DNA from 4 places in the Micromonospora sp. CA-111912 genome. Region 1 is predicted to be linked to each of the others. Evidence: riboswitches for the same ligand, from Rfam matches in the RefSeq annotation. Region 1 holds a riboswitch; each other region holds the start of a gene.
What was found. Region 1 has a riboswitch for cobalamin ahead of bluB (5,6-dimethylbenzimidazole synthase). Riboswitches for the same ligand answer to the same signal wherever they lie in the genome.

Region 1 (7,111 bases):
GCACCCGCGCCGTCGGCCGCCCAGCCGTCGGCCGAGTCGACCCGCAGCAGTCAGCAGGTGGCCCAGCCGCCCTCCGGGCCGCAGCCGGCGATGGCCGCCGGGGCGTCCCGGGCGAGCGAGGAGGACCAGGTGAACCGTCCGCTCGCGGTCTCGGCGGTGCTCGCCGTGGCCAGCATCGTCGGGGCGCAGATCGGCGCGGTCCTCGGGCTGCGCCGCCGGCCGGGCATCGCCCGGGCCGCTGCCGGCGCGCGGGCCCTGGTCTCCGGTCGGCACCGCCGGAACTGACGCCGGAGAGCGGGTCGACGGCCGGCGCGGGAACGCTCAGGGCAGCCGGGCCTGCAACACCCCGTCGACCACCCGGGTCGGCAGGATCTGCTGGTCGTTCCCGGACGGCCCGTGCATGACCTCGCCGCCGTTGAGCCGGAACGCGCTGCCGTGCCACGGGCAGACCACGCAGGCGTGCCCGTCGATCTCGGCGACCTCGCCCTCGCCGAGCGGACCGCCCTGGTGCGGGCAGTGCTCCAGCATCACGGTGACCTCGTCGCCGTGCCGGTAGAGGATGACCGAGACGTCGTCCACCTCGCGGGTGACCAGCTTCCGCTGCGGCAGCCCGGCCAGGTCTGCCAGCGGGTGCCAGCCCTCGCTGATCCGGTGCAGCTCGGACACGCTCTGGTTGACCTGGGCACCCTGCTTGTACGCCAGGTGCCCCCCGACGTACGCCCCCGCGCTCGCCGCGGTCAGCCCGAGGTACGCCAGCGCCCGCCCGGTCCCGTGCCGCCCACTCAGCCGGGCGGCCAGCGAGCCCGCGTACAGGGCCAGGCCGACGGTGTTGGAGGCGGCGTGCACCAGACCGACCCGGCGCTGGTCCCGGGTGAGGGCCGCCCAGTCGTTCAGCCCGGCGACCGCCGCCGGGAGGGCGCCGACCGTGCCCAGCCCGACCAGCGTGGTGGCCGCCCGACGCTGACCGGGCATGAGGTCCAGCACGGCGGCGCTGATCCAGGCGCCCACCGGCACCTGCACCAGCGCCGGGTGCAGCGGATGCCCGAGGAAGACGCCGTGCAGCAGGTCGCGTACCCGCTGCGGGCGGATGGTGGCCTGGACGGCGCGCTGCAACCGGTCCCCGACCCGGTCCAGCGCCGAATTCTGTTCGATTCTCGTCAAGAGTGCCCGCATCCCGTCCGACTTCCCGGCAGAAGCGGTCGCAAACCGGTCGGCGGTGACGAGCCTGCCGCCGTAGGTGTCGACCGGCAGTCCGGGGACGCGGCCGGCACCGCCGCCGCACCCGCACGTCACCTGCCCGGGCGGCGACGGGAGCCCTCGCCGCCGGACCGGGCCGGCTGCGCGGCTACTGCCAGGGGCCGCTGCGGCAGGTGAACCTACCGGTGTCGCTGTACTGGGTGGTGCTGCCGTCGAAGTAGCTGTAGCTGACCCGCACCGGCAGGCCGATGTTGGAGAAGGGGCAGCCGGCGAAGAGGGTCGGTCCGGCGGTCGTGAAGGTACCAACGCTGCCGGAGTACCAGGTGACCGTCCAGGTCGTCGTGCCGGTGCTGGTGGCGTCGCAGTAGAACTGCGACGCGCCGGACTCGCAGAAGGGCGCGGGGGCGCTGGCCAGGGCCGGGGTGGCGACGATGGCGGTCAGGCCGAGGGTGGTGAGAACGGAGGCGAGCAGGACCCTGACGGTGGCACGCATGAAGATCCTCCCGAGCGTAGCGGGTCAAGGACTTAGAGTGAACGTCACGCTATCTCAGTAATCGAGGTTCATGAATCATCCGTTCGCCGGTCGGTTGCCGCCCAACGGTCGTGGTGCACCGCCTCGGCGAGGGGTCGCTTCCGCCGCCACCCGTGCCGTTCCAGGTCCGGCACGGTCGCCAGGTGGGTGACCGGTCCGAGGCAGAGCCACGCCACCGGCCGGATGCCGTCCGGGATGCCGAGCAGCCCGGCCAGGAACGGCTCCCGGAAGAAGGAGACCCAGCCGACGCCGAGCCCTTCGGCGGTGGCGGCGAGCCACAGGTTCTGGATGGCCAGGCAAACCGAGTAGAGCCCGGCGTCGGCGATGGCGTGCCGCCCGAGGACGCCCGGGCCACCCCGTGTCGGGTCGTAGGTGACCACGATCGACAGGGTCGACTCCAGCACTCCGTCGATCTTGATCCGGGAAAACCGCTCGGCCGCCTCGCCGTCGAGGGTGGCGGCGAACGTGTCCCGTTCGGCCCGTACGTGCTCGTGGAACCGGCTGCGGGTCCCCGCGTCCCGGACCAGGACGAAGTCCCACGGCTGCGAGTAGCCGACGCTGGGCGCGGCGTGTGCCGCGTCGAGGATCCGGTGCAGGGTGTCCGTCGGCACCGGCCCCCCGGTGAACTCGGCCCGGACATCCCGGCGGCGGTGGATGGCGTCGTACATGTCCACAGGCAGGCTCCCGCTGCGCTCGGCCCACCCTGTGGGTGAGCACCAGACGCGAGGTCGGTCTTCGGACTCCCGGATCGACGCCCGACCGTCCGCCTTCCCAGCCGTGCGGCCAGTGGCTGCGCGTGACGCGCGTGGACGGCGGCTCCCCGGTCACCGCGGCGGGCCCGTGCCGGGTTCCCACCGGCTTCCCGATTCTCCCCGCAACTGCGGGACACCTCGCATGATCGTGCCGCCGCCGATGCTAGCGCGCCGTCCGGTGGCGGCCGGCCCGGCTCCGCCCGTGCGCCGTCGGGACGGGCGGGCCACTACGGTCGATGTCGGGGGTGGCCGCCACCGCCCCGAGGGCACGGCCGAGGGTCGAGCCGTCCGACCGGGAGGGACGCCGATGGGGGTACGGGTCGAAAGCGCCGGGGCCGTGACCACGGTGATCCTGGATCGGCCGGCGGCCCGCAACGCCGTCGACGGGTTGACCGCCCGGGCCCTGGCCGACGCGTTCCGCACCTTCGACGCCGACCCGGAGGCGGCGGTGGCCGTGCTCTGGGGGGCGGGCGGGACGTTCTGCGCCGGGGCGGACCTAAAGGCGATCGGCACCCCCGGCGGCAACCGGGTCGAGCCCGACGGCGACGGTCCGATGGGCCCGACACGGATGCGACTGTCCAAGCCGGTGATCGCGGCGATCTCCGGGTACGCCGTGGCCGGCGGGCTGGAACTGGCCCTCTGGTGCGACCTGCGGGTGGCCGAGTCCGACGCGGTGCTCGGGGTCTTCTGCCGGCGCTGGGGGGTGCCGCTGGTCGACGGGGGGACCTTCCGGCTGCCCAGGCTGATCGGCGAGAGCCGGGCGATGGACCTGATCCTCACCGGCCGACCGGTGCCGGCCGAGGAGGCGTACGCGATGGGTCTGGTGAACCGGCTGGTCGCGCCGGGTGAGGCCCGGGTGGAGGCCGAGCGGCTGGCCGCCGGGATCGCCCGCCACCCGCAGACCTGCCTGCGCAACGACCGGGCGGCGGTGCTGGCCGGCGCCAACCTGACCGAGCCGGAGGCCTTCGCGGTCGAGCTGGCCCACGGCGCGGAGTCGCTGGCGGCCGACGCGGCGGCGGGTGCGGCCCGCTTCGCCGCGGGCGCCGGCCGGCACGGCGCACCCGCGGCTCCCTGACCGTCCGCACCGCACCCGCCCCCTGACCGTCCGCACCGCACCCGGCACGACCCGTGCGCGTCGGACGATCAGGGAACCGGCGGCGGCCTACCTCAGGTTGCGCAGGGCGTCCTCGATGGCGCGGTGGAACGTCGGATACGCGTAGATCATGTTCCGGAGCTGGGTCAGCGGGACCGCCGCGTGCACCGCCACCACCAGGCCCGACAGCACCTCGCCGCCGGCCGGGCCGACCGAGGTCGCGCCGACCAGGACGCCCCGGTCGGCGTCGGCGACCAGCTTGATCAGTCCGTCGGCCCGGTGGATCCAGCCCCGGGTGGACGAGCCGAGCTGACTCACGCCGACCTGCACGTTGATGCCGCGCTCGCGGGCCTGCCGCTCGGTCAGCCCGACCGCGCCCACCTCGGGGTCGGTGAAGGTGACCCGGGGCAGCGCCCGGTAGTCGGCGTGCGGCACGCCGCCGGCGATCCCGGCTCCCGCCGTGCTCGCCGCGCCGCCGACCGCGCTGGCGGTGCCGCTGGCGTCCGGGCCGGACCGCGCCCGCCGGACGTGGTCGAGCACGTCGGCGACCACGATGGCCGCCTGGTACATGGCGATGTGGGTGAACGCGCCCTCGCCGGTCAGGTCGCCGACCGCCCAGAGGCCCTCGGCGGCACGCATCCGGTCGTCGACGGCGAGGTACCGCTGGGACGGGTCCACCCCGACGCCGTCCAGCCCCAGCTCGTCGAGGTGCGCCCGCCGGCCGGTCACCACCAGCAGCTTCTCGGCGGTGAGTTCGACGCCACCGGCCGCGCCCAGGGTGAACGCCCGCCCGTCGTGGTCGACCCGTTCGGCCTTCACCCCGGTGGAGATCCGCACCCCGTCCGCGCGCAACGCTGCGGCGGCCACCTCGGACGCCTCGGGCTCCTCGACGGCGAGCACCCGGTCCGCCGCCTCGACCACTGTCACCGCCACCCCGAACCGGGCGAAGACCTGGGCCAGCTCCAGCCCGATCGCGCCGCCGCCGAGCACGAGCAGCGACCCAGGCAGCTCCTCGACCTCGACGGCCTGGTGGTTCGTCCAGTACGGGGTGTCGGCGAGCCCGGCGATCGGTGGCACGGAGGGCCGGGTGCCGGTGCCGAGCACGATCCCGTGCCGGGCCTGGAAGACCTGGTCGCCGACGCGTACCCGGCCGGGGCCGTCGAGCCGGCCGCTGCCGCGCACGAACCGGCCGCCCTTGCCGGTGAACCGTTCCACTGCGACCCGGTCGTCCCAGGTGTCGGTGGCCTCCGCGCGGATCCGCTTCGCCACCGGCGCCCAGTCCGGCTGGACCTGGGCCGTGCCGGCGAACTCGTTGACCCGCCGGGCCTCGGCGACCGCGTTCGCCGCCCGGATCATCATCTTGCTCGGGATGCACCCCCAGTAGGGGCACTCCCCGCCGACGAGGCTCCGCTCGATGCCGACGACGTCGAGACCCGCCTCGGCGAGGCGCCCGGCCACCTCCTCGCCGCCGACGCCGAGCCCGACCACGACCACGTCCACCAGTTCCGGTTCCGGTTCCACCATGCCGCCAGCATTCCGCACCGCGCCACCGCACCGCATCGTGTCGCCGTGTCGGCGCCCGCGGGTTCCCCTACCGTGGCCGGATGCGCCCACACTTCGGCCCGGTCCGGGACTGCTTCCACGACCTGTTCTCCGCCGGCCGGGAGACGGGGGCCGGCCTCGCCGTCTGGTACGACGGCCGGCCGGTCGTCGACCTCGTCGCCGGCGCCGGCCGGCCGGGTCGGCAGTGGGTTCCGGACACCCTGGTCAACGTGTACTCGGTCGGCAAGCCGGTGGCCGCGCTGTGCCTGCTGGCGCTGGTCGACCGGGGCCGGCTCGACCTCGACGACCCGGTCGCCGACCACTGGCCGGGGTTCCGCGCCCCGGCCACCGTCCGGCAGGTGCTCAGCCACACCGCCGGGCTGCCGGCGTTTCCGGTGCCCCGCCCGGCCGGGGCGGTCGCCGACTGGGACCTGCTCTGCGCCGACCTGGCCGCCGCCGAGCCGCAGTGGGAGCCGGGGACGGTCGCGGGCGAGCACGCCTGGACGTACGGGCACCTGGTGGGCGAGCTGGTGCGGCGGGTGGACGGGCGGCCGGTGGGCCGGTTCCTGGCCGAGGAGATCGCCGGCCCGTGGCGGCTCGACCTGGCCTTCGGCCTGGGCGCGGCGGACCAGCGGCGGTGCGCCGAGCTGTCGTACGCCGATCCGGGTTGGCCGGCCCAGGCGCTGGGCGAGCCGGGGTCGCTGCGGGCCCGGGCGCTGGGCAACCCGGCGGGCGGGCTGGACCTGGCGGTGCTGAACAGCCCGCTGTGGCGGGGCGCGGAGGTGCCGGCGGTGAACCTGCACGGCACCGCCGCCGCCCTGGCCCGCCTCTACGCCGGTCTGCTGGCCGGCGGCGTCCTGGACGGGGTGCGCCTGTTCGGCCCGGACCTGGTCGCCGAGGCGACCCGGACCCAGTACGACGGCCCGGACCTGGTGCTGGACCGCCGGGCCTGCTGGACGCTGGGCATGCAGCGGGAGCCGGACGGGAGCTGGGGCATGGGCGGGATCGGCGGCAGCAGCGCCTGGGCCGACCCGGAACGGGGCTACACGTTCGCGTACGCCACCGCCCGGCTCGCCGACCACGACCGGGTCGACGAGCTGGTGGAGGCCCTGCACTCCTGCCTGTGAGGAGGCGCGCCGGGGCTCAGGTCCGGCCGACCGCCAGCCCCGGCCCGGGAATAACGACCGGGGTGCCGGCCGGGGTGAGTATGGCCCGTCCGGCGACGGCCATCCGGCGCCGCCGGGGCACCAGCGCCCGCCGGCTGAACACGTCGTAGTCCTGGGCGGCCACCTCGTCGAGGATGCCGCCGTAGAGCACGTACGCGGTCCGCATACAGGCCTGCGAGGCGGGCGAGAGCAGGGTGACGCCCGGGGCGGCGGCCTCGTAGTGGGTCTGGGCGCGGGTCACCTCGTACTCGATCAGCTCGCGGATCTTCGGGCTGCTGCGGCGGCGGGCGGCGGCGGCGTACAGGTCCCCGCGGGTGACGTCGAACTTGGCCAGGTCCTCGTCCGGCAGGTACGTCCGGCCGCGCGTCAGGTCCTCGGCCACGTCCCGGATGAAGTTGGTGAGCTGGAAGGCGAGGCCGAGCTGGCGGGCCGGCTCCCGGGCGGCGGCGGGGTCGGAGCTGCCGAGGATCGGCAGCATCATGGTGCCGATGACGGCGGCCGAGCCCTCCATGTAGTCGAGCAGGTCGCCGTAGGTCGGGTACGCGGTGACCGTCAGGTCCATCGCCATGCTGCGCAGAAACGACGCGAAGTCGGACCGGTCGAGGTCGAAGACGGCGATGGTGTGCAGCACGGCGGGCAGCAGCGGGTCGTCGACCGGGGCGCCGTGCAGCCCGGCCAGGAAACGGGCCGCCCAGTCGTCGAGCCGGGCGGACCGCTCGGCGGGCGGCAGGTCCTCGGTGCGGTCGACGATCTCGTCGGCGTACCGGGTGAATCCGTACAGGGCGTGCACGTGTCGCCGTTTCCAGGCGGGAAGCAGCCGGGTGGCGAG
Region 2 (7,111 bases), 410 kb from region 1:
ACGGTGAGGGACCACGAGGTCGAGGCGGAGTTCACCGCTGCGACCGTCGCGTTGATGCTGTTGGCGGCGCCCCACGTCGTGAGGTCGTCCTGCAGGTACTTCTTGGAACCCCGGTTCTGGATCTCGATCCCGACCTTGGTGACGCCGGCCGGAGAGGTCGCCTGCCCGCCGAGCGCGAACGGCGCGTTGGCCTGCTTGACCGCCCCCTCGATGGGCGTGACGACCGTCGTGTCGACCGGCGAGGGCGCCGGTGCCCGGGTGAGGTCGAAGAACCCGACCCGCCCCACCGACAGGCCGCCCTTGGTGTTGCCGTCGCCACCGACGAAGAGGCCGCGCGGGGTGGCCAGCATCGCCTTCTCCCCCTCGTACGAGCTGGAACCCGGGTTCCACTCGATCGCCGTGCCCGTGGCCGGGTCGAGTGCGCCGAGGTGGTCACGGCGGACCACCTGGTCGCCGAGACCGTAGCCGCTCAGGCCCTGACCCGTGCCGTACCCGACGTTGTCCAGGCCGGGCCACGGGACGTTGGAGGTCGGCGATTCCTGCCAACTGAAGTGGCCGCCGACGTACACGGCCGTCTCGGTGATGGCGACCGAGTAGATGCTGTCGAAGTGACGCGACACCCAGATCGGCTCGACGTGGTCGGCGCCGGTCACCGGGAACGCGATCGCCGTGTCGTTGATCGGCGGGCGATCGCCTCCCGAACCGCTGGTGACGACGAAGTAGGAGTCGTCCGGCGCGACGTCACCGGCGAAGACCCGCTGGATGCCGCCGACGAAGGAGAGGTTGTCCTCCCACAGGCGGGTGCGCCACGGCAGGAGGGCCTTGGTGGCGGTGTCGACGAGACCGACGCCGTAGCGGTCCTGACCGGCGATCTGGCGACCGGTGTGCACGACCAGCAGCCTGCTGCCGTTGTGCGTCAGCTTGAGCTGCTGCACGGTGAGCATGCCGCCGACGCCGATGCCGCCGGTCAGGGGCAGGTTGAACCCGCTGTCCACCGCCCCCGTCGTCGGGTTGAGCGCGACCAGCCCGCCGCGGTTCACGCTGTTCACCTTCGTGAACTGGCCGCCCACGTACACCGCGGTGTTGCTCACGGCCAGAGCGGTCGCGCGCCCGTTCCCCTGCGCGGTGAACGCCGCGATCGGAGCGCCGGTGACCGGGTCGAGCCGTACGATCTTGCGCTTCGTCAGGCCACCGACCGTGTTGAACGAGCCGGCGACGTAGAGCGACGAGCCGTCCGGCGAGGCCTCGACGGCCTCGACGGATCCGTCGAACGTCGGCCGGAAGCCGGTGTCAACCAGGCCCGTGTCGATGTTGTAAGAAGCCAGCGACGGCTGCGCCACCGGCGTCCCGCCGACGTTGGCGATCGCGGTGAAGGAGCCGGCGATGAAGACCCGGTTGCCGATCACCTCGATGTCGGTGATCTCGCCGTCGGTGATCCTCGGTACGTCATTGCGCGGCGTGCTGGGAACCAGCCCGGTGTGTCCCGGCACCGACAGTGACGAGGCCGTGCGGACGGCCGTGCGCGTCGCATCGCCGCCGATCGTTCCCGTGGCGACGCGAGCACTGGTGCTCGCGACCTCGTCGGCGGCACTGCCCTGCACAGTGCCCGCAGCCGCCGGTTGGCCTGTCAACAGCACAGCCCCGGCGACCAGACCCGCGATGGCGCGGCTCCGAACGTGCATCGAGACAACCCCCTGTAAAACGCCTGAATCGCGTCGCCGGGTCGATTCCCGGCGACGTCCATTTCCTGGCGTGCCGGAAGTCACCGTAGGAGGTCACCATCCCTTGTGTACGGATGCCCGTCGGAAACCCGACCGGTCGACATCCGTTCCGGTCCTACCGGCCGGGTCCGCCGCCCTTGGATCCAGACCCGCTCCACCAATCGGCTCGGTCGCTGCGCCGAACAAATCGACGAGGCTTCACCGCCCCGGTCTCCGACACGCCCGGACTCGACATGTGGGGTGTGACAACGCCGTAGTCCCTATATATGGTGTCGACCGTAGCTGGTTCGGCCGCTCATCCGGGGCGGTCGAGGCAAGAGGGAACCCGGTGGAAATCCGGGACTGCCCCGCAGCGGTGAGTGGGAACGACCGCCGTCATCAGCACTGGGCCGCCAGCGGCCTGGGAAGCGACGGCCAGTAGAAGACCGGTGAGCCCGGTCACGCCCGCGAGTCCGAAGACCTGCCAGCGCGCCGCGCACCCATACCGGGGTGGGCGGCGGTCCGAGGCCGCGTGGGACGGCCGACGCCACCTGACCCGCGCCCCGCCGGCGTGACGTCCGCCGGTGTCTGTCTCCACGCGTCCGAAGGCCATCAGGTCTCGAGCCCGCGAGGAGTGAGTGGTGGCAGTCACCGAGGTTGTCCCGGTCGAGGGCATGACGGCCGACGAGGCAGCCCTACCGGGCCCGCGGCGGACGCAGATGCGCGTCCGCAAGCGCGACGGCGGCACCGAACCGGTCGATGTCAACAGGATCGTCCGAGCGGTCGAGCGGTGGACGGTCGGCCTCGCCGACGTCGACCCGTTGCGGGTGGCGACACGGACGATCAGCGGCCTGTACGACGGCGCGACGACCGCCGAGCTGGACCGGCTGTCCATCCAGACCGCTGCCGAGATGATCGGTGAGGAGCCGCAGTACTCGCGGCTGGCCGCCCGCCTGCTGGCCGGCTACATCGACAAGGAGGTCCGCAGGCAGGGCATCGGGTCGTTCAGCGAGGCGATCCGACGGGGACACGTCGAGGGCCTCATCGGCGGCGGCACCGCCGCGTTCGTCGCCGCCAACGCCACGCAGCTCGATGACGCCGTCGACCCCCACGGTGACCTGCGGTTCGAGTACTTCGGGTTGCGCACGGTCCATGACCGGTACCTGCTGCGCCATCCGACGAGCCGGCTGGTGGTGGAGACCCCGCAGTACTGGTTGCTGCGGGTGGCCTGCGGCCTGTCCCACGCCCCGGACGAGGTGATCGAGTTCTACCGGTTGATGTCGAGCCTGGCGTACCTGCCGAGTTCGCCGACGTTGTTCAACTCCGGCACCCGGCACACCCAGATGTCCTCCTGCTACCTGGTCGACTCCCCGCGCGACGAACTGGACTCGATCTATCAGCGGTACGCGCAGGTGGCGAACCTGTCGAAGTTCGCCGGCGGCATCGGCATCGCGTTCTCCCGGGTCCGGTCGCGGGGCGCGTTGATCCGGGGCACCAACGGGCAGTCCAACGGGATCGTGCCGTGGCTGCGGACGCTGGACGCCTCGGTGGCGGCGGTCAACCAGGGCGGCCGGCGCAAGGGCGCGGCCTGCGTCTACCTGGAGCCGTGGCACCCGGACATCGAGGAGTTCCTGCAACTGCGGGACAACACCGGTGAGGACGCCCGGCGCACCCACAACCTGAACCTGGCCAACTGGGTCCCGGACGAGTTCATGCGCCGGGTGGAGGCCGACGGGATGTGGTCGCTGTTCGACCCGGACGTGGTGCCGGAGCTGCCGGACCTGTGGGGGGACGAGTTCGACGCGGCGTACCGGGCGGCCGAGGCGCAGGGCCGGTACGTGCGGCAGGTGCCGGCGCGGGAGCTGTACGGGCGGATGATGCGGACCCTCGCACAGACCGGCAACGGGTGGATGACGTTCAAGGACGCCGCGAACCGGTTGTGCAACCAGACCGCCGAGCCGGGCAACGTGGTGCACCTGTCCAACCTGTGCACCGAGATCGTCGAGGTGTCCAGCGACGCCGAGACCGCCGTGTGCAACCTCGGCTCGGTCAACCTCGCCGCCCACCTCGCCGACGGCGGCATCGACTGGGAACGGCTGCGCGCCACCGTCCGCACCGCCGTGACGTTCCTCGACCGGGTCATCGACATCAACTTCTACCCGACCCCGCAGGCCGCGGCGAGCAACCCCCGCTGGCGGCCGGTCGGCCTCGGCCTGATGGGCCTGCAGGACGTGTTCTTCGCCCTGCGGCTGCCGTTCGACTCCCCGGCAGCCCGGGAGCTGTCCACCCGGATCAGCGAGGAGCTGTACCTGACCGCCCTGGAGACCTCCGCCGACCTGGCGGAACGCTTCGGCGCCCACCCGGCCTTCGCCGAGACCCGGGCGGCACGCGGCCAGCTCCAGCCGGACCTGTGGGGCGTCACGGGCAGTCAGGCGCAGCGCTGGACGGCGCTGCGGGAGCGCGTCGCCGCGCACGGCCTGCGCAACTCGCTGCTGGTGGCGATCGCCCCGACCGCCACCATCGCCTCCATCGCCGGCTGCTACGAGTGCATCGAGCCGCAGGTGTCCAACCTGTTCAAGCGCGAGACCCTGTCCGGGGAGTTCCTCCAGGTAAACACCGCCCTCGTACGCGAACTGAAGGCCCGCGGCCTGTGGACCGACCAGGTCCGCTCGGCGATCAAGCGCGCCGAGGGATCGGTGCAGGGCATCACGGAACTGCCGGCGGAGGTCCGGCAGCTGTTCCGTACGGCCTGGGAGTTGCCGCAGCGGGCGCTGATCGACCTGGCCGCCGCCCGCGCCCCGTTCATCGACCAGTCACAGTCGCTGAACCTGTTCCTCGCCGCTCCGACGATCGGCAAGCTCTCCTCGATGTACCTGTACGCCTGGAAGGCCGGGCTGAAGAGCACCTACTACCTGCGGTCCCGCCCCGCCACCCGGATCCAGCAGGCCACGGTCGCACCCGTCGGCCCGGTCAGCCCCGTCGGCCCCGTCAATGCCGTCAGCCCGGTCAATGCCGTCGGCGCCGTCGGTGTCGTCGCGCCGGCGGTGACCGTCGACGAGGCGCTCGCCTGCTCCCTGGAGAACCCCGAGTCGTGCGAGGCCTGCCAGTGACCGCCCCGACCGACGCCACAGCCACCGACCCGAGGACCACACACATGCTGCTCGACCCGGGGATGGACCTCACCCTCCGTCCGATGCGCTACCCGCACTTCTTCGACCGGTTCCGCGACGCCATCCGCAACACCTGGACCGTGGAGGAGGTCGACCTGCACGCCGACCTCGCCGACCTCGACCGGCTCTCCCCGGCGGAGCGGCACCTGGTGAGCCGCCTCGTCGCGTTCTTCGCCACCGGCGACACCATCGTCGCCAACAACCTGGTGCTGAACCTCTACCAGCACGTGAACTCGCCGGAGGGCCGGCTCTACCTGTCGCGGCAGCTGTTCGAGGAGGCCGTGCACGTCCAGTTCTACCTGAACCTGCTCGACACGTACGTGCCCGACGAGGCCGAGCGGTTCGCCGCGTTCGACGCCATCGAGAACATTCCCTCGATCCGGCGTAAGGCCGACTTCTGCTTCCGCTGGATCGACTCCCTCCAGGACCTGCGGGAACTGCGCTCGAAGCAGGACCGGCGGGTGTTCCTGCTCAACCTGATCTGTTTCGCCGCCTGCATCGAGGGGTTGTTCTTCTACGGCGCCTTCGCCTACGTCTACTTCCTGCGCTCCCGGGGGCTGCTGCACGGCCTGGCATCCGGCACGAACTGGGTGTTCCGCGACGAGTCCATGCACATGGCCTTCGCCTTCGACGTGGTCGACACCGTCCGCAGCGAGGAACCGGACCTGTTCGACGACGACCTCGCAGACCAGGTACGCCTGATGCTCACCGAGGCCGTCGAGTGCGAGGTCCAGTTCGCCGAGGACCTGCTCGGCCAGGGCGTGTCCGGGATGTCCCTGGCCGACATGCGCCAGTACCTCCAGCACGTCGCCGATCGGCGGCTCGCGCAGCTCGGCATGCCCGTCCACTACGGGTCGACCAACCCGTTCGCCTTCATGGAGTTGCAGGACGTGCAGGAGCTGTCCAACTTCTTCGAACGGCGGGTGTCGGCGTACCAGGTCGGGGTGACCGGCACCGTCGGCTTCGACGACGACTTCTGAGCCGACCGCGACCGGCGAGTCCCCAGCAGATGTGAAGATCGCGCAGCACCGGCCGTGACATTGCCTCCAGGAAAAACCGGCGCATGTACCGGTGCAGCGCGATCTCCTGCGGGTCGTGGCGCATCGCGGTCACCACCATCAGTCACAAGGAGGGAGTCGGGGGTGCGCGTTCGGCCGTACGCGCCTGTGCAAATCAGGGCCGGGCCGTACGCCGACACCAGCCCACCCGGCCGCACTGGACCCAGCGCGCCGGGCGACCCGACCTGCCATCAGTGTCTGGTGGCCCCGCAGAGACCTCGGTAGTTTCAGCTGTCGAACACCTCCGCTGTCATCGATTGGGGATGCCGGCCACGTGTCGCACACCGAGAAGATCACCGGTGAACTCCGCGCGCTGACGAGCGGCGTCGAACGCGCACAGGGGCTGGCGGCCGCCGCCGACAGGCAGGCGCAGGAGGTGGCGCTGCGGGCCGCAGGCGCTGGCTTCGTCGCCGTAGCGGCGGGCGTGGCGCGGGTGCGGAACGCGATCACGGGCATCCAGGGCGGCCTGGGTGGGCTCGCCGGTTCGATCGGTGAGGCGACGAAGGCCACCATGGCCGTGCCCCACAAAGCCACCCCGCAGGAGACAATCGCCGGGCTGACGCCTGTGCAGAGCGCCGTGCGCGGCACCCGTGATGTGGCGGCCGGGGGGCGTCGGGAAACTGACGGGGCTGGCGGTCATCTACCGGCCAGCCCCGCCCCTACGACTACCGTCGGCGGCCCACCCTCGACGGCCCCGGCCCTGGACGGTGCCGCTTCCACGGCCACTGACCGAGAAACCCCGTGGAACAGGCGTCCCACCGGCAGGGCCCCGGCAAAGTTGTGAGGGTCTCCGGCTTGGCAGGCCCCATGGGATGCGCGCTGCTGACACCATCGGCCCCTGCCGGGTCGGTCTTTGCCGGGTCGGCGTGCCCTGCGTTGGTTCCTTTGGAGCTGCCCCGTTTGTGCTGTCGGTGGAGTGGGAGCGTGGACGGGGCAGCTCCATAGGGACTGAAGGGCAGGTCCCCGACCGGGTGGGGGGCATTGTTCGGGCCGCCGCCCGGCTGCCCGGTGTACGGGGCGGCGTAGCGGCGACCTCCCGGGGCAGGTGCGGGAGAGGAGACATAGCTGAGGGCCGGCGAGACCGGGGCCCTGGCCAGGATCTCAGGTCATCCGCAAGGAGCGGAACGGGATTCCCGAGTTGATGCCTCCGCACACTGCGACTTGACGCAACCCGAGTTCGTGA
Region 3 (7,111 bases), 2.9 Mb from region 1:
AGGTGCGCCGCGGCGCGGTGGGCACGACCGAGCGCGTCCGGCCCGAAGGTCGCACGGCCGTCGGTCACCACGACCAGCAGCGGCCGGCGGGACGGGTCGCGCAGCGCCTCGCGGCGCAGCACCTCCGTGGAGCGCTCCAGGCCCTCGGCGAGCGGCGTACGCCCGCCGGCCGGCAGGTCGGCCAGGCGCCGGGAGGCGACATCGACGGACCCGGTCGGCGGCAGGGCCAGGTCGGCGGTGCGCTGGCGGAACGTCACCAGCGCGACCTTGTCCCGGCGGCGGTAGGCGTCCAGCAGCAGCGCGAGCACGGCGGTCTTGACCTGCTCCATGCGACGTCGCGCGGCCATCGAGCCGGACGCGTCGACGCACAGCAGGACGAGGTTCGACTCCCGCCCGACGGTTTCTGCGCGGCGCAGGTCGCCCGGGGCGAAGACGAGACCGCGGCCCTCGACCAGGCCGCCACGGGAACGCTGGTGCGGCGCCGCCTCGGTGATGGTGCCCGGCAGGTGCAGGCGGCTGGCGACGGACGAACCGCGCTGCTGCCCGACCACCCGGCCCTGAGGCGTGCGGGCCCGGGACCGGCGGCCGGCCTGGCCTTCGCCGGTGCCCCGTACGACGAGCAGGCGGGCGCGTGCCGGCTCGCCGGCGGACGCGACCGATCCGGCAACGGCAGGCTGCGGCGCGTTGTCCGGCGCGGGCGATCCTCCGGCGTGTGAGTCGTGGACGTCCGGGGACCGGCCGTCCTGCGGGGCGTCGTCCGGCGGCCCGCCGCCGGGACCACCGGGGCCGTCGTCGGGCCCGTCCGGTCCGGGGTGCGGGTCGTCGTTGCCCAGCAGGTCGTCGAGCCGGTCCTCGTCCAGGCCGGGCTCGTCGAACGGGTTGCGGCGCCGGCGGTGCGGCAACGCGAGACGGGCGGCGACGCGGACGTCCTCGCGGGTCACGTACGTGCGTCCCTGCCAGGCGGCGTGCGCCGCGGCGGTGCGGGCGGTGACGAGGTCCGCGCGCAGGCCGTCGACGTCGAACGCGGCGCACACCTCGGCGATGGTCGTCAGCGTCTGGTCGTCGAGCACGACGTCCGGCACGAGCCGCCGCGCCGCCGCCAGCCGCGCACGCAGGGCGTCCTGCTCGTCGGCCCAGCGTGCGGTGAAGCCCTCCGGGTCGGCGTCGAACGCCAGCCGGCGACGCACGACCTCCACCCGCAGGGAGGGGTCGCGCGGTGCGGCGACCTCGACGGTCAGGCCGAACCGGTCGAGCAGCTGCGGGCGCAGCTCGCCCTCCTCGGGGTTCATCGTGCCGATCAGCACGAACCGGGAGGCGTGCTCGACTGAGAAGCCGTCGCGCTCCACGCTGACCCGGCCGGTCGCCGCTGCGTCGAGCAGCAGATCGACGAGGTGGTCGTGCAGCAGGTTGACCTCGTCGACGTAGAGCAGGCCACGGTGGGCTCGGGCGAGCAGGCCCGGCTCGAACGCCACTACGCCGTCGCGCAGCGCCGCGTCGAGTTTGAGGGAGCCCGTCACCCGGTCGTCGCTCGCACCGACGGGCAGCTCGACGAGCCGCACCGGCCGCTCGACGACGGGCGTGGAGGCGTCGATGGGCCCGTCGGGGCAGACCGCCAGGGCATCGTCCGGGTCGACCGAGAACCGGTCGCCCGCATACGTCCGTACCGGCGGCAGCACCTCGGCGAGGCCGCGCACGGTGGTGGTCTTGGCGGTGCCTTTCTCCCCACGGACCAGGACGCCGCCGATGAGCGGGTCGATCGCGACCAGGGTGAGGGCGAGAGTCATGTCGTCGGAGCCGACGACGGCACAAAAGGGGTACTGCGCTGGCATGTAGGGCTCCCGCTCAATCTGCCATGACCGTCCACGACGCGGACGCGTCGCGGCTCGGATCGAGGCCGGTCTTCGGACTTCCCAGGTCTGTGCCTGAGTCACCGCAGCGGGCCCTGTGCCGGATTCTCACCGGCTTCCCAGATTCTCCCCGTGGCCATCGGCCGTGGGGCACCTCGAACCTTCGCATCACCCTAGACGCCGTCCTGACGGCCCAGACAGCGGTCCGGCGCCTGGGCGGACCGGGCTAGGGTGCAACCCATGGAGGCGCACGTGACCGTTGTCGGGCTCGGGGCCGACGGCTGGGCGGGCTTGCCGGAGCCGTCTCGGACGCTGGTGCACGGGGCTGCGACGCTGCTCGGCGGAGCCCGGCACCTCGATGCGGTGCCGCCGGTCTATGGCCAGCAGCGTGTCGCGTGGCCGTCGCCGCTGCGTGAGAACCTGCCGGGCCTGCTGGGCGCCGCGCGCAGGCCCGTCGTCGTGCTGGCGTCGGGCGACCCGCTCGTGTCGGGCGTCGGCACGACGCTGCTGGACATCCTGGGCCCGGAACGGGTGACGATCGTGCCCGCGGTCTCCTCCGTGGCGCTCGCTCGAGCACGTCTCGGGTGGCCGGCGGAGTCCGTCACGACGGTGAGCCTGGTCGGCCGCGACGTGCACCTCGTCGTCCCCGCGCTCGCACCCGGGCGGCGGCTGCTCGTGCTCTCCAGCGACGAGACGACGCCTGCCGCCGTCGCCGCGCTGCTCACCGGACTCGGCTGGGGAGAGTCCAGGCTTACCGTGCTCGGCGACCTCGGCGCCGCGAGTGAGTCGCGTGCCGAGTCGACCGCGGCTTCGTGGGACGTCGTGGATGTGCCCCGGCTGAACGTCCTGGCGGCCGAGATCCGCGGCACCGGACCGGGCTGGGCCGCGGGCGGGGTGCTTCCCGACGACGCGTTCGAGCACGCCGGGCAGATCACCAAGCGCGACCTGCGTGCCAGCGCCCTGGCCCGGCTCGCGCCCGCCCCCGGTCACCTGCTGTGGGACGTCGGCGCCGGTAGCGGCTCGATCGGCGTGGAGTGGATGCGTGCCTGGCCGACGGCGCGGACGATCGCGATCGAGTCCCGCGCCGACCGCGCCGCGCTCGTGCGTCGCAACGCCGCCACGCTCGGCGTTCCCGGCCTGCGTCTCGTCGAGGGCTCGGCGCCCGACGCCCTGGCCGGTCTCGAGCGCCCCGACGCGGTGTTCGTCGGCGGTGGAGCGACCGTCCCCGGCGTGCTCGAAGCGTGCTGGGACGCGCTTGGCGCCGGTGGCCGGCTCGTCGTCCACGGCGTCACGGCCGAGACCGAGGCGGTGCTGCTCGAGCGGTACCGTCGCCATGGCGGCGAGCTCGTCCGCCTGCACGTCGAGCGCGCCGAGCCGCTCGGCGGCTTCACCGGCTGGACGCCCGCGCGTGCCGTCAGCCAGTGGACCGTCACCAAGGGAGAGTCATGACCGTCCATTTCGTCGGGGCCGGACCCGGCGCCGCCGACCTGCTCACGCTGCGCGCGGTTCGCCTGCTCGAGGTTGCGGACGTGTGCCTGTATGCGGGCACCTACCTCGACGCCGACGTGCTCGGCCACTGCCGCGACGACGCCCGACTGGTCGACACCCAGCACCTTGACCTGGACGAGATCACCGCCCACCTGGTGCGGGCGCACGCCGACGGGCTGGAGGTCGTGCGGCTGTGCTCGGGCGACCCGTCGCTGTACTCCGCGGTACACGAGCAGGCGCGCCGGCTCGACGCGGCGCAGGTCCCGTGGGACGTCACTCCCGGTGTGCCCGCCTACGCGGCTGCCGCGGCGATCGTCGGCGCCGAGCTGACCGTCCCCGAGCTCGCCCAGTCGGTCGTGCTCACCCGCGCTCAGGCCCGTTCCACGGTCATGCCGCCGGGGGAGCAGCTCGCCGCGTTCGCCGCGACCGGCGCGACCCTGGCCCTGCATTTGGCCATCACTCGCAGCCGCGAGCTGGCCGCCGAGCTGGCCGAGTACTACGGCGACGGGTGCCCGGTCGTCGTCGTGTCCAAGGCGACGCAGCCGGATGAGCTCGTCCTGCGCGGCACACTGGCCGACATCGGCGAGCAGGTCGAGGCCGCGGGCCTGCGCCAGGCCGCGGTCATCCTGGTCGGCCCCGCGCTGGCTCCCGGCGTCCGCGGCGGTGAGTCGTTCCTGTACGCGGCCAGCCGCGAACGTCGCGCCCGCGGCTGACTAGGCGACGAAGCGCGGGCTCCAGACGCGGCCGGCCGCGGTGACCCGCGTCGACGAGGCGCCGACGAGCAGCAGGCACTTCATGTCGATGGTCTCGGGGTCGAGCTCGCCCAGCGTCGTCACGGTGAGGCTCTCCCCGGCGCGGCCGACGTCGCGACCCACGACTACGACGGTCTCGGGTGACTTGTGCTCCAGCAGCGTTGCTCGGGCCTGCGCGACCTGCTCGGTACGCGAGCGCGAGCGCGGGTTGTAGAGGGCGAGCACGAGGTCCGCCTCGGCGACGGCGCGCAGTCGCTTCACCACGACGTCCCAGGGCTTGAGCCGGTCCGACAGGCTCAGCACCGCGAAGTCAGCGCCGATGGGGGCGCCGGCGCGCGCCGCGACCGCTTGGACGGCCGAGATTCCGGGCACGACGCGCACGGCGACGTCCGCGTAGCGTGGGTCCTCCGCGGCCTCGAACACCGCTGACGCCATACCGAAGATGCCCGCGTCGCCGCCGGAGACGACCGCGACGCGCTCACCGGCGAGCGCCAGCTCGAGCGCCTCGCGGGCCCGGTCCACCTCGACGGTGTTGCCGGACGCGTGACGCACCAGGCCCGGGCGCTGCGGGACGCGCTGGACGTACGGTCCGTAGCCGAGGACGTGGCCGACCTCCGCGAGCACTTGCGACGCCTCGGGGGAGAGCCACTGGTCGGGACCGGGACCGAGGCCCACGACGACGACTTCGGCACCGGCGACGGGCTCGGTGACCTCACTCACCGAGCGGTCGTAGCGCGCCACACCGGGACGGGTGTCGCCGGGGACCAGGACGATCGAGAAGTACGGCACCGTCTCGGGGTCCACGTCGGCGACCGGGAGCACGCGCTGGGCGTCCATCGACGCCCGCTCGACGTACCAGGACCCCTCGACGCGTCCGGCCTGTTCGAGCGCCGAGCGGACCTTGGCGAACGTGCGGCCGAGCTTCATGATCACGGCGCCGTCGGTGTCGGCGAGGCGCCGGGCCAGCTCCGGCTCGGGAAGCGTGCCGGGCAGCACGGTCAGCACGTCGGTCTGCCGGACCAGGGGCAGGGCGGTCGTGGCCGTGGCGGCCGCGAAGGCGGGTACGCCTGCGACGACCTGCGTCTCGAACTCGTCCGCGAGCCGGTCGTGCAGGTACATGAACGAGCCGTAGAGCATCGGGTCGCCCTCGGCCAGCACGACGACGTCGCGGCCCGCCCTCAGGTGCGCGCGGAGCCGGTCGCCGCACTCGGCGTAGAAGTCCGCCATCGCGCCGGCGTACCCGCCCGGGTGGTCGGTGGTCTGCGTCGTCACCGGGTAGACGAGCGCCTCCTCGATCACGCCGTCCGGGAGTAGGTCGGCGGCGATGCGGCGCGCGTTGGACTGCTTGCCGACCCCCTGATGGTAGGCGACGACGTCCGCCGCGCCGATCAGCCGGGCGGCCTTCAGCGTGACGAGCTCGGGATCCCCCGGGCCGACCCCGACGCCGAACAGCCGGCCGCTCACTCTGCCTCCTGGGCCAGGGCGTTGAGCGCCGAGGCGGCCAGCGCCGAGCCGCCGCGACGCCCGGTCACCACGAGATACGGCACGTCGAGCCCGGGTGCGTCGGCGGCGAGGTCGATGAGTGCCTGCTTGGACTCGGCCGCACCGATGAAACCCACCGGCGTGCCGATGATCGCGGCCGGTCGCGGTGCGCCGTCACGCAGCATCTCCAGCAGGTGGAACAGGGCCGTGGGGGCGTTGCCGAACGCGACGACGGCACCCTCGACGTGCTCGGCCCACAGAGACACCGCCGCCGCGGACCGGGTCGTGCCCCACGCGCGGGCGAGCGCCGGGACCTCGGGCTCGCGCAGGAAGCAGCGGACCTCGTTGTCGCGGGGCAGCCGGGCGCGGGTGACGCCGGCGGCGACCATGTGCGCGTCCGTCAGGATCGGCGCTCCCGCATCGAGCGCCGCCCGGGCCGCCGTCACGAGACCGGGATGGATCACCAGGTCCCGCGTCAGGTCGGTCTGCCCGCACGCGTGGATCATCCGCACCGCGACCTTCTCGGCGTCGGCCGGGACGCGCGTCAGGTCGGCCTCGGCGCGGATGGTGGCGAACGAGTCGGCGTAGATCACCGCGCCGTCGGTGACGTAGTCGTAGCGGCGCGTCGGTGGGGCGAAAGTCATGCATTCTCCAGATCGGGGACGAGCAGGGTGCGCCGTGGCGTGACGACGAGGTCGCCGGCACCGAGGGCGCGGACCTGGTCCATGAAGCGAGCATCCACCCGGCCGTCGCGGACCGCCAGGTGCAGCGCGACACGGCCGTCGTCCTGCGCGATCCTGCCAAGCGGGGGTGGCGGCGTGCTCACCCGGGTCCCCGGGGCACGCTCGAGCACGGCGCCCAGCACTGCCGCGCCGGAGCCGGGCAGCTCCTCGACGTGCCAGGGAGAGCTCGGTTCGCTACCGGCGAGCTCGGCGAACCGCACGGCGAGTGTCGTCAGCGCCGCAGCGGCCTCGTCCAGCGGGACGACCGGTCCCCACGACGTCCCGGCGCGCAACTGCGCGGTGCTCGCGTCGAGCGCCACGAGACCGAGGTCCAGGTCGCGCTCGACCAGGTCGCCGCGGCCGTCGTCGAGCACGAACAGGAACCGACCGGCCAGCGCGGCGAGCAGGGGCTCCGCGCACAGCCGGGCGTCGAGGTCAGCGATCACCGGACGCAGGTCGGCGCGGCCACCGCTGCGTCCGGTGAGCGGTGAGGCCAAGATGTTGCGCACCCGCTCGTGCGACGTCGACGGCACGAGCCCGGTTGCCATGATCACGTCCACGACCGCGTCCGGCAGGCACCCGTCGTCGTGCTCGATGCCGCGCACCTGGAGGTTGGCGCGGCTGGTCAGGTGGACCGCGCCGTCGCCGTGCTCACGCGCCACCCGGACGAGTGCGCCGAGCGCCTCGGTCGTCACGGCGCCACCGGGAACGCGCACCCGGACGAGCGCGCCGTCGTCGGCGATCCAGGGGCGCAGCAGGCCGGGACACAGGTCGCGGCGGGTCCTCTCGGGCACGGCGCCATCGTGCCAGAGCCCGTCTC
Region 4 (7,111 bases), 2.8 Mb from region 1:
CATCGCCGGCACCGGCAGCTTCCGCCGGACCCTCCTGGTGGAAACCGCCCGGCACTGGCGGGCACGCCTGGCCGACACCCCGGCCGGCCACCTGCCGCCCCCGCTGCGGGTGGACCTGGCGGCCCCGGACGCCAGCACCGAACTCGCCTCCGTGGCGTCCCGCTATCCGTTCCTGACCGCCGCCTGCGAGATCACCGCGTACGATCTGGAGCTCGACCGGCTCGCGAGCTTCGACCGGCTCGACCGCCGCCGCTACGACCGCATCTACATCTGCGCCCCGGACGAGACCAACGGGCTGCAGTTCGTGCTGGACACGCCCGCCCTCTGGCAGAGCGCGGAGAGTTCGGTCTTCGTGCCGGTCTACCGGCAGGCAGCGCTTGCCGCCGCCTTCCACGGCGATGCCCGCCACGATCTGCTCGACGAAGTACACGGCAAGCTCCGCCTCTATCCGGTGTTGACGCACGCCTGCGATGCCCGGCTGATCGCCGAGGACCTCACCGAGCGGCTGGCCCGGCTGATCCACGAGCGGTACCTCCAGGCACAGCAGCGCGCCGGGGTGCGCCCCGGCGGCGCGCCGGCGATGGTGGGCTGGTCGCGACTGCCCGAGTCGCTGCGACGAGCCAACCGGGCCCACGTCCAGGACATCGCCGCCAAGCTGCGTAACCTCGGGTGCGTCGTGGCGCCCCGGCGCGGCGGCACCGGCGACGCTTCCGCCGCCGGAGAGGCCATCGACGACCGGATCGAGGAACTCGCCCGCCTCGAGCACGAACGGTGGTGCCGGGAACGGCGCGGGGAGGGCTGGACGCACGGCGAGTTCCGCGACGACGTCCGGCGACGGCATCCCGCCCTGCGGCCATGGGACGAGTTGCCCCTCGACGTCCAGGAGCAGAACCGCGCGGAGATCCGGGCCCTGCCCGACGTGCTCTCCGACAGCGGGTTCGAGCTGATCCGGCTGGCGCCCGCGGTGCCCAAGCAGCGGGAAGGACCGGGGGATGCCGACTGAACCCGCACCGGTGCGCGTCGGCATAGCCGGGCACATCAACCTGACCCGCGACACCGAGTTGCTCGTCGCCGACGCGCTCCGCGCCGAGTTGCGCCGGATCAGCGACCGCCCGGTGCACGGCGTCACCTGCCTGGCCGCCGGCGCCGACCAGGTCTTCGCGCGCACGCTCCTGGACATGGGCGGCACGTACGAGGTGATCCTGCCCGCCCGCGACTACCGCACCGCCGTGATCGCCCCGGAGAACCGAGCGACCTTCGACGAGCTGCTCGCTCGGGCGGCAGCGGTCGTCCACCCCGGCTACGACCGCTCCGGCACGGCCGCCTACGTGGCCGCCAACCGGGAGCTGGTGCGACGGGTGCAGCGACTCGTGGCGATCTGGGACGGTGACCCGGGCTGCCACGCGGCGGCGACCGACCGGACCGTCGACTGGGCGCGGCAGCAGGGTGTCCCGATTACGATCCTCTGGCCCACCGGTGCCCGCCGGACGATCGCCGGAGACTGACGCGATGCCCTAACCGCGGCTGCGGCCGGTGGCCAGCAGCATGCTCAGATATCCGTCCCGCAGCGGCGTCCGGGGCCGGACCTCGTGGACGTCCAGGTCGTACGCGCTGGTCGCGATGCTGGCCACCACCTCGGCGCGCTGCAGCGCCACGGCCGGGAACAGGCGCTCGCCGACGTGGTAGCCGCGGGAACCGAGCATGACCGCCACGACGAAGGGCGAGCCGGGCCGCAGCGCGTGCAGGAAGCTGCCGATGGCGTGCTCGGCTTCCGCCTGGTCGGCCGATATGGAGCAGGCCACGAAGAACATCGTGCCGGCGTCCCAGGCACGCCTGGGCAGGTCGAAGACACTGGCCCGCAGCACCCGGCCCACCTGAGCCAGCCGGCCCCGTGGATCGGTCACCGCCGAGTACGCCGGGTGCTCCGCGCACACCTGCCAGTACGGGTCCCAGAGCTCGTCGTAGCCGGCGATCTGCGTGCTCAGCCAGCGCACGTTCGACGCCGACCATTCACACAGGTCGAGCGTGCGCGCGATCGGCAGCAGCGACAGCGCCGGGTAGAGGTTCGCCCCCGAGCCGACGTCGACACAGCACGCGTCGGAGAGCGTCGTCTCAGCGAAGAAGTCCCTGGTCCGGCGGAGGAGTTCACGATCGTCGGCACGCAGCACCGCGTAGTTGTGCCGGACGTATGCCTGGGGGTCGAAGTTGTCCCACTCGACATCAGAATTGGCCGGCCTCGGAGACCGGATCGATGGTGCGGGCGTCGACGACTCGCCACAACCGCCGCCAGCCGCCGGGATCAACGCCATCGAGGCGCCTCCATCCATGTTGGTGGATCACACTGGTCGTCGTTGCGGCGCTTCCCCTACTGACCCCTGTGTAGCGGAGGTGGTGGTGGCTCGCAAGTAGCGGCACCGCGGCAACTCCGGCGATCGACGAAGCGCCTCCGCCAGCAATGGCCATCGATATTGGCGCCGCACGACGGCGCGGACAGAATCGCGGCACCCACCATGATCCCTCTGGGAGATGCCATGACCCGTCCCCGCCTGCCGTTCCTCCGGCCGGCCGGTCGCGTTCGCTGCGGCCACGGACGGCTCGGGGAGTTCGAGCCCGCCGGTCCGACGGGCAGACGAGAAGCGATACTGGAGCGGTGGACGCACAGGCTCGCCGTACCGCCCGGTCCCTGGTGGCGGGCACGGCCTCTGACGCAGGCAAGAAGCACCTCGACGTCGACGCGTTGCTGGGCCTGGCCGAGCAAGGCGTTCCCGCAGTCCCTGCGATCGGACCCCACGCGTGAGGGTCCTCGTGCTTGGCGGGACGGGGGAGGCCCGCGCGCTGGCGGCCGCGCTCGTCGAGGACGGTGCCGAAGTCGTGACCTCGCTCGCGGGACGTGTCGTGCGTCCGCGGCTGCCGGTCGGACAGGTGCGTGTCGGTGGCTTCGGTGGGATCGAAGGGCTGACGACGTACCTGGAGGGCGCTGGGGTGGATGCCGTCGTCGACGCGACACACCCGTTCGCGGAAAGGATCAGCGCCAACGCGGCTGCGGCGTGCCCGGCGGTCGGCGTTCCGCTGCTCCGCCTGGAGCGGCCCGGCTGGGCTGGCCGGCCTGAGGCGTCCGGCTGGCACTGGGTCGGCGACCACGACGAGGCCGCTCGCGTGGCGGCAGGGCTGGGGGAACGGCCGTTCCTCACCGTCGGGCGGCAGTCGCTCGGGCGTTTCGTCGAGCCGCTGCGCCGCCACGCGTGCCTCGTGCGCGTGGTGGACGAGCCGGACCTCCGCCTGCCGGCCTCCTGGATGCTGCTGCGCAGCCGTGGACCGTACACGATCGAACACGAACGGCAGGTGATGGCAGACGCGGACGTCCTGGTGACGAAGGACTCCGGCGGTGACCACACCGTCGCGAAGCTCGAGGTCGCCGCCGAGCGGGCGATGCCGGTGGTCGTCGTCCGCCGAGCCGGCCCGTCGGGCGGTGTGCGGGTCGTCCGCGACGTCGACGCCGCGCTGGCCTGGGTGCAGGCGCTGCCGGCACGCTGACCGCAGCCGCCCCGGACCGCAGCCGCGCTGACCGCAGCCGCGCGACGGGTGGTGCGCGGCTGCGGTCCGGGGCGGCTCAGAGCGTGGCGGCCAGTTCCTGGCGGCGCAGCCGCTCGGTGGCTCGGTCCGCGTCGCGTCCGACCAGGCCGGTGAGCACGAAGCCGAGGACGGTCCACGTCGCGGCCAGGGTCATGATCGACGAGCGGCGGAAGTACCAGAGCGTGTCGGCCGGGAAGTTGCCGACCTCGTTGACCGTCGGCAGGACGGCGCCGGCGACCACGACCACGACGAGGTATGCGGCGGCACCGACCAGCACCGCGGCGTACGCGCCAAGCTGGGGCAGGACCCGCCGGGCCAGGAGCACGGCGCCGATCGCCGCGACGAGGCTCAGCGCCCAGAATCCGAAGTACAGGGCGGTCCGTTCGCCGATCGTGTCGCCCGAGCCCACCGCCGGCGGCGTGGCGGGGTACTTGAAGAACGGCACCAGCGCCGTGGCGACGAAGCCGACGCCGGCCACCACCGCGGTGGAGGCTCGTGCGGAGAGCCTGCCCAGGCGCCCGACGGCGAACGCGGCAGCGAGCGCCGTGGCGCCGCCGAGGACGGCGCCCATCAGGATGGTGCCGGTTGCCAGGCCCCAGGTCGACTGCGTTTCGCGGGAGACCTGGGCCTCCTCACCGTGGCTGTGGGGTTGCTCGGCGGTCGCGTCGTCGTGCGTGTGCCCGTCTTCGGCCGAGCCCGCCTCCTCCAGGGCGATGGCGGTGTCGACCTGGGGCTCAGCGACGACGTAGGCGACGAGGAAGGCCGCGAAGCCGGCGATGAGGCCAGCCAGCAGGCCGTGCACGAGGAAGGTACGAGGGGCCATCAGGGGTCCGTTCGAGAGCCGGCCGCGGGCAGCGCGAGCCGCCGGCAGGACCGGGAGCGAGAGAAGGTGAATCCGGCCGACCGGGCGCCCGACGCGCGAGCGTCAGTGGCAGGGGTAGCCCAAGACGTGCCGTGCGTCGTGAACCAACTCGTGCACGGCGGTGCCCTCGAAGACGGAGAATGCTCCCTGCTCGGCGCCCACGAAGAACAGAACGACGGCGGTGAGCAGCGAGAAGAACAGGGCCCAGGGGGCGAGCTCGCGCACGGGGATGCTGGGGACAGCGGCCGGAACGGCCGTGGTTGCCTGAGACATGACACTCCTTGGGAAATCTGCGTCCCGTCGATGAATGTTCACCTGGCTGGAGGGTCTGGCTTCGCCGCAAGCGGCGTCACAGTAGCGCGACTGCGCCGGGATCGCACCGGCTTCCTTCAGCAAGGTGGGACGACCATAGCAGGTATCGGGCGGGGAAACGGTGTGGCGGCTGTCATGACCGCCCACGCAGGACGCGGCTCGAGCGCGGCCACGTGACCGATGACCGCGACGGCAGGGGCGCCGATGCCGGCCGCGGCGGTGTCGGCGACGATGTGGGCGAGGGTGCTGCGGACGACCTGCTGGCTGGCCAGGCTGGCGTCCGCCACGACCGCGCACGGCGTGCCCTCGTCCAGCTCGGCGGCGATGAGCGCTTCGACGATGGCAGGAAGGGTACGCACGCCCATGAGCACCACGATCGTGGTGCCGGAGCGTGCGAGGGCCGGGTAGTCGATCGACGAATCGGGGTGGCCCGGCGGCACGTGGCCGGAGACGACGGTGAAGCCCTGGACGAGTCCGCGGTGGGTGACCGGAATGCCGGCGAGCTCGGGGCCCGCGACGCTGGACGTCACGCCGGGCACCACGGTGGTGGCGACCCCGGCGTCGGCGCACGCAGCAACCTCCTCGAAGCCGCGGCCGAACACGTAGGAGTCGCCGCCCTTGAGCCGCACGACGTGACGCCCAGCGCGTGCGTGCGTCACGAGGAGACGGTTGATCTCCTCCTGGCTGGTGCTCCGCCCGTAGGGGATCTTCGCGACGTCGACGACCTCGGCCTCCGGGCGGGCCCACGCCAGCGCCTCCCACGGCGCGAGCCGGTCGGCGATGATCACGTCGGCCTGTTCGATGGCCGCACGTCCGGCGACGGTGACCAGACCGGGGTCCCCGGGGCCGGCGCCGACCAGCGTGACGTGACCGGCCCGGTCCGTCCGGGCGGGTGCGTCAGCCGTCCGGGGCGTGACGGCCCGCAGCACGACATCGAAGCAGCCCTCGTCCACGGGTGCCGTGACCCAGGTCAGGCGCCGACGCAGGGCGAGGTCCTCCAGCGCGGCGCACACGGTCGGCGCTGCGACAGTGACAGCTGCACCCTCACGCAGCAGCGCAGCGACCGTGGCAATGGCGCGTGGGCCCCCGTCGAGGACGAGCACGCTGCGACCGGTGACGTTCAGCTCCATGTGACGGTGAGTCCCAACGTGGTGAGCAGATGGCGGGTGGCGGCCGGCTCGCGGACGGCGATGCGCGCCCACGAGCCGTCGAGACCGGGGAAGGTGTCGGCCCGGCGTACGGCCACGCCCGCGTCCCTGAGGCGCGCGTGCGCCCCGGAGCCCAGCCGGGCGAGGACGAACGGGGCGTGGGACTCCGCGACCGTGAGGCCGAGCTCGCTCAGCCCGTCCACGAGCGTGCGCCGCTGCCGCACGCACAGCGCGGCCCGGCGCCCCGCCTCGGCCTCGGCCTGCGGCCCGGTGGTCGCGACGACGGCATGCAGCGCCGGGGTGCCGACCGACCAGGCCGGTTGCTGGGTTCGGAGGTCGGCGACCACGGCGGCGTCGCCCACGACGTACCCGGCGCGGATGCCGGGAATCGACCACAGCTCGGTCAGGCTTCGCACCACGACCAGCCCGGGTAGCCGGTGCGAGGTGAGCGTCTGCGGCTCACCCGGCACGAAGTCCATGAACGTCTCGTCCACGACGACAACGCGCCCGGGGCGGCACAGGGCGCGCAGGGTCGCGGCGGCGTGCAGGTGCCCGGTCGGGTCGGCGGGGTTGCCGACCACGACGAGGTCCGCGTCGTCAGGGACAGCACCGGGGTCGAGGGCGAAGTCGTCCTCGGTCCGGCACAGGACATGGGTGACGGTGTGGCCCGCGGCGCGTAGCGCGACGTCGGGCTCGGTGAACTGAGGGTGCACGACGACCGGGCGTCGCCAAGGCCGTGCTCGGGCGAGCAGGAAGAACGCCTCGGCGGTGCCGGCCGTGACGAGGACCTCGGACTCGTCACGACCGTGGCGACGCGCCACAGCGACGTGGGCCGCGGTGGCTTCGGGGTAGGTATCGGAGGCCGCGATTCCGTCGCGCAGCGCCCGCTCGAGCCACTCCGGGCGGGGCAGGCGACTGACGTCGACCGCCAGGTCCAGCAGGCCGGCGGACAGCTCCAGGTCGCCGTGGTGGCGCAACGGGGCCGCAGGCGGTTCGGGGACCAGTGGCACGGCGACGGCGTGCGTTCGTGGCGCACCAGGTGCCGCGATCGCGTCCGCCTGGTGCACCGCGTCCGCGAACGACTGGGCCAGGCACGGGTGCCCGGCCCAGTGCACGTGCAGATAGGACGCGCTGAGCGTCCGGCCCGCGAACCCGACGTCGCCGCCCTCCAACGTCCACGCGGGACGCTCGCCGTGCACGGGAGTGACCATGGTGC

Region 2: linked by a shared signal. The riboswitch ahead of ACQPZO_RS03245 (ribonucleoside-diphosphate reductase subunit alpha) and the one ahead of bluB (5,6-dimethylbenzimidazole synthase) in region 1 are both predicted to bind cobalamin.
Region 3: linked by a shared signal. The riboswitch ahead of ACQPZO_RS19355 (VWA domain-containing protein) and the one ahead of bluB (5,6-dimethylbenzimidazole synthase) in region 1 are both predicted to bind cobalamin.
Region 4: linked by a shared signal. The riboswitch ahead of ACQPZO_RS19380 (CbtB domain-containing protein) and the one ahead of bluB (5,6-dimethylbenzimidazole synthase) in region 1 are both predicted to bind cobalamin.

What each region holds. Positions count from the first base shown of each region.
Region 1 is NZ_CP192007.1:270,603-277,713, reverse strand. It holds gene ACQPZO_RS01330 (LysM peptidoglycan-binding domain-containing protein) at 1-285, shown strand, start outside; gene ACQPZO_RS01325 (Rieske 2Fe-2S domain-containing protein) at 322-1,173, opposite strand; gene ACQPZO_RS01320 (hypothetical protein) at 1,346-1,690, opposite strand; gene bluB (5,6-dimethylbenzimidazole synthase) at 1,759-2,403, opposite strand; cobalamin riboswitch at 2,439-2,632, opposite strand; gene ACQPZO_RS01310 (crotonase/enoyl-CoA hydratase family protein) at 2,789-3,556, shown strand; gene ACQPZO_RS01305 (dihydrolipoyl dehydrogenase family protein) at 3,644-5,098, opposite strand; gene ACQPZO_RS01300 (serine hydrolase domain-containing protein) at 5,179-6,243, shown strand; gene ACQPZO_RS01295 (phytoene/squalene synthase family protein) at 6,260-7,111, opposite strand, start outside.
Region 2 is NZ_CP192007.1:684,479-691,589, forward strand. It holds gene ACQPZO_RS03240 (Ig-like domain-containing protein) at 1-1,682, opposite strand, end outside; cobalamin riboswitch at 1,988-2,203, shown strand; gene ACQPZO_RS03245 (ribonucleoside-diphosphate reductase subunit alpha) at 2,375-4,810, shown strand; gene ACQPZO_RS03250 (ribonucleotide-diphosphate reductase subunit beta) at 4,855-5,850, shown strand; gene ACQPZO_RS03255 (hypothetical protein) at 6,203-6,712, shown strand.
Region 3 is NZ_CP192007.1:4,652,231-4,659,341, reverse strand. It holds gene ACQPZO_RS19355 (VWA domain-containing protein) at 1-1,829, opposite strand, end outside; cobalamin riboswitch at 1,876-2,020, opposite strand; gene cbiE (precorrin-6y C5,15-methyltransferase (decarboxylating) subunit CbiE) at 2,088-3,296, shown strand; gene cobM (precorrin-4 C(11)-methyltransferase) at 3,293-4,048, shown strand; gene ACQPZO_RS19340 (precorrin-2 C(20)-methyltransferase) at 4,049-5,551, opposite strand; gene ACQPZO_RS19335 (precorrin-8X methylmutase) at 5,548-6,213, opposite strand; gene ACQPZO_RS19330 (sulfite reductase subunit beta) at 6,210-7,085, opposite strand.
Region 4 is NZ_CP192007.1:4,661,310-4,668,420, reverse strand. It holds gene ACQPZO_RS19405 (RyR domain-containing protein) at 1-1,003, shown strand, start outside; gene ACQPZO_RS19400 (hypothetical protein) at 993-1,505, shown strand; gene ACQPZO_RS19395 (SCO2525 family SAM-dependent methyltransferase) at 1,515-2,309, opposite strand; gene ACQPZO_RS19390 (cobalt-precorrin-6A reductase) at 2,794-3,534, shown strand; gene ACQPZO_RS19385 (CbtA family protein) at 3,611-4,396, opposite strand; gene ACQPZO_RS19380 (CbtB domain-containing protein) at 4,499-4,708, opposite strand; adenosylcobalamin (AdoCbl) riboswitch at 4,748-4,835, opposite strand; gene cobA (uroporphyrinogen-III C-methyltransferase) at 4,825-5,877, opposite strand; gene cobC (Rv2231c family pyridoxal phosphate-dependent protein CobC) at 5,868-6,905, opposite strand; partial or broken gene ACQPZO_RS19365 (cobyrinate a,c-diamide synthase) at 6,963-7,111, opposite strand, start outside.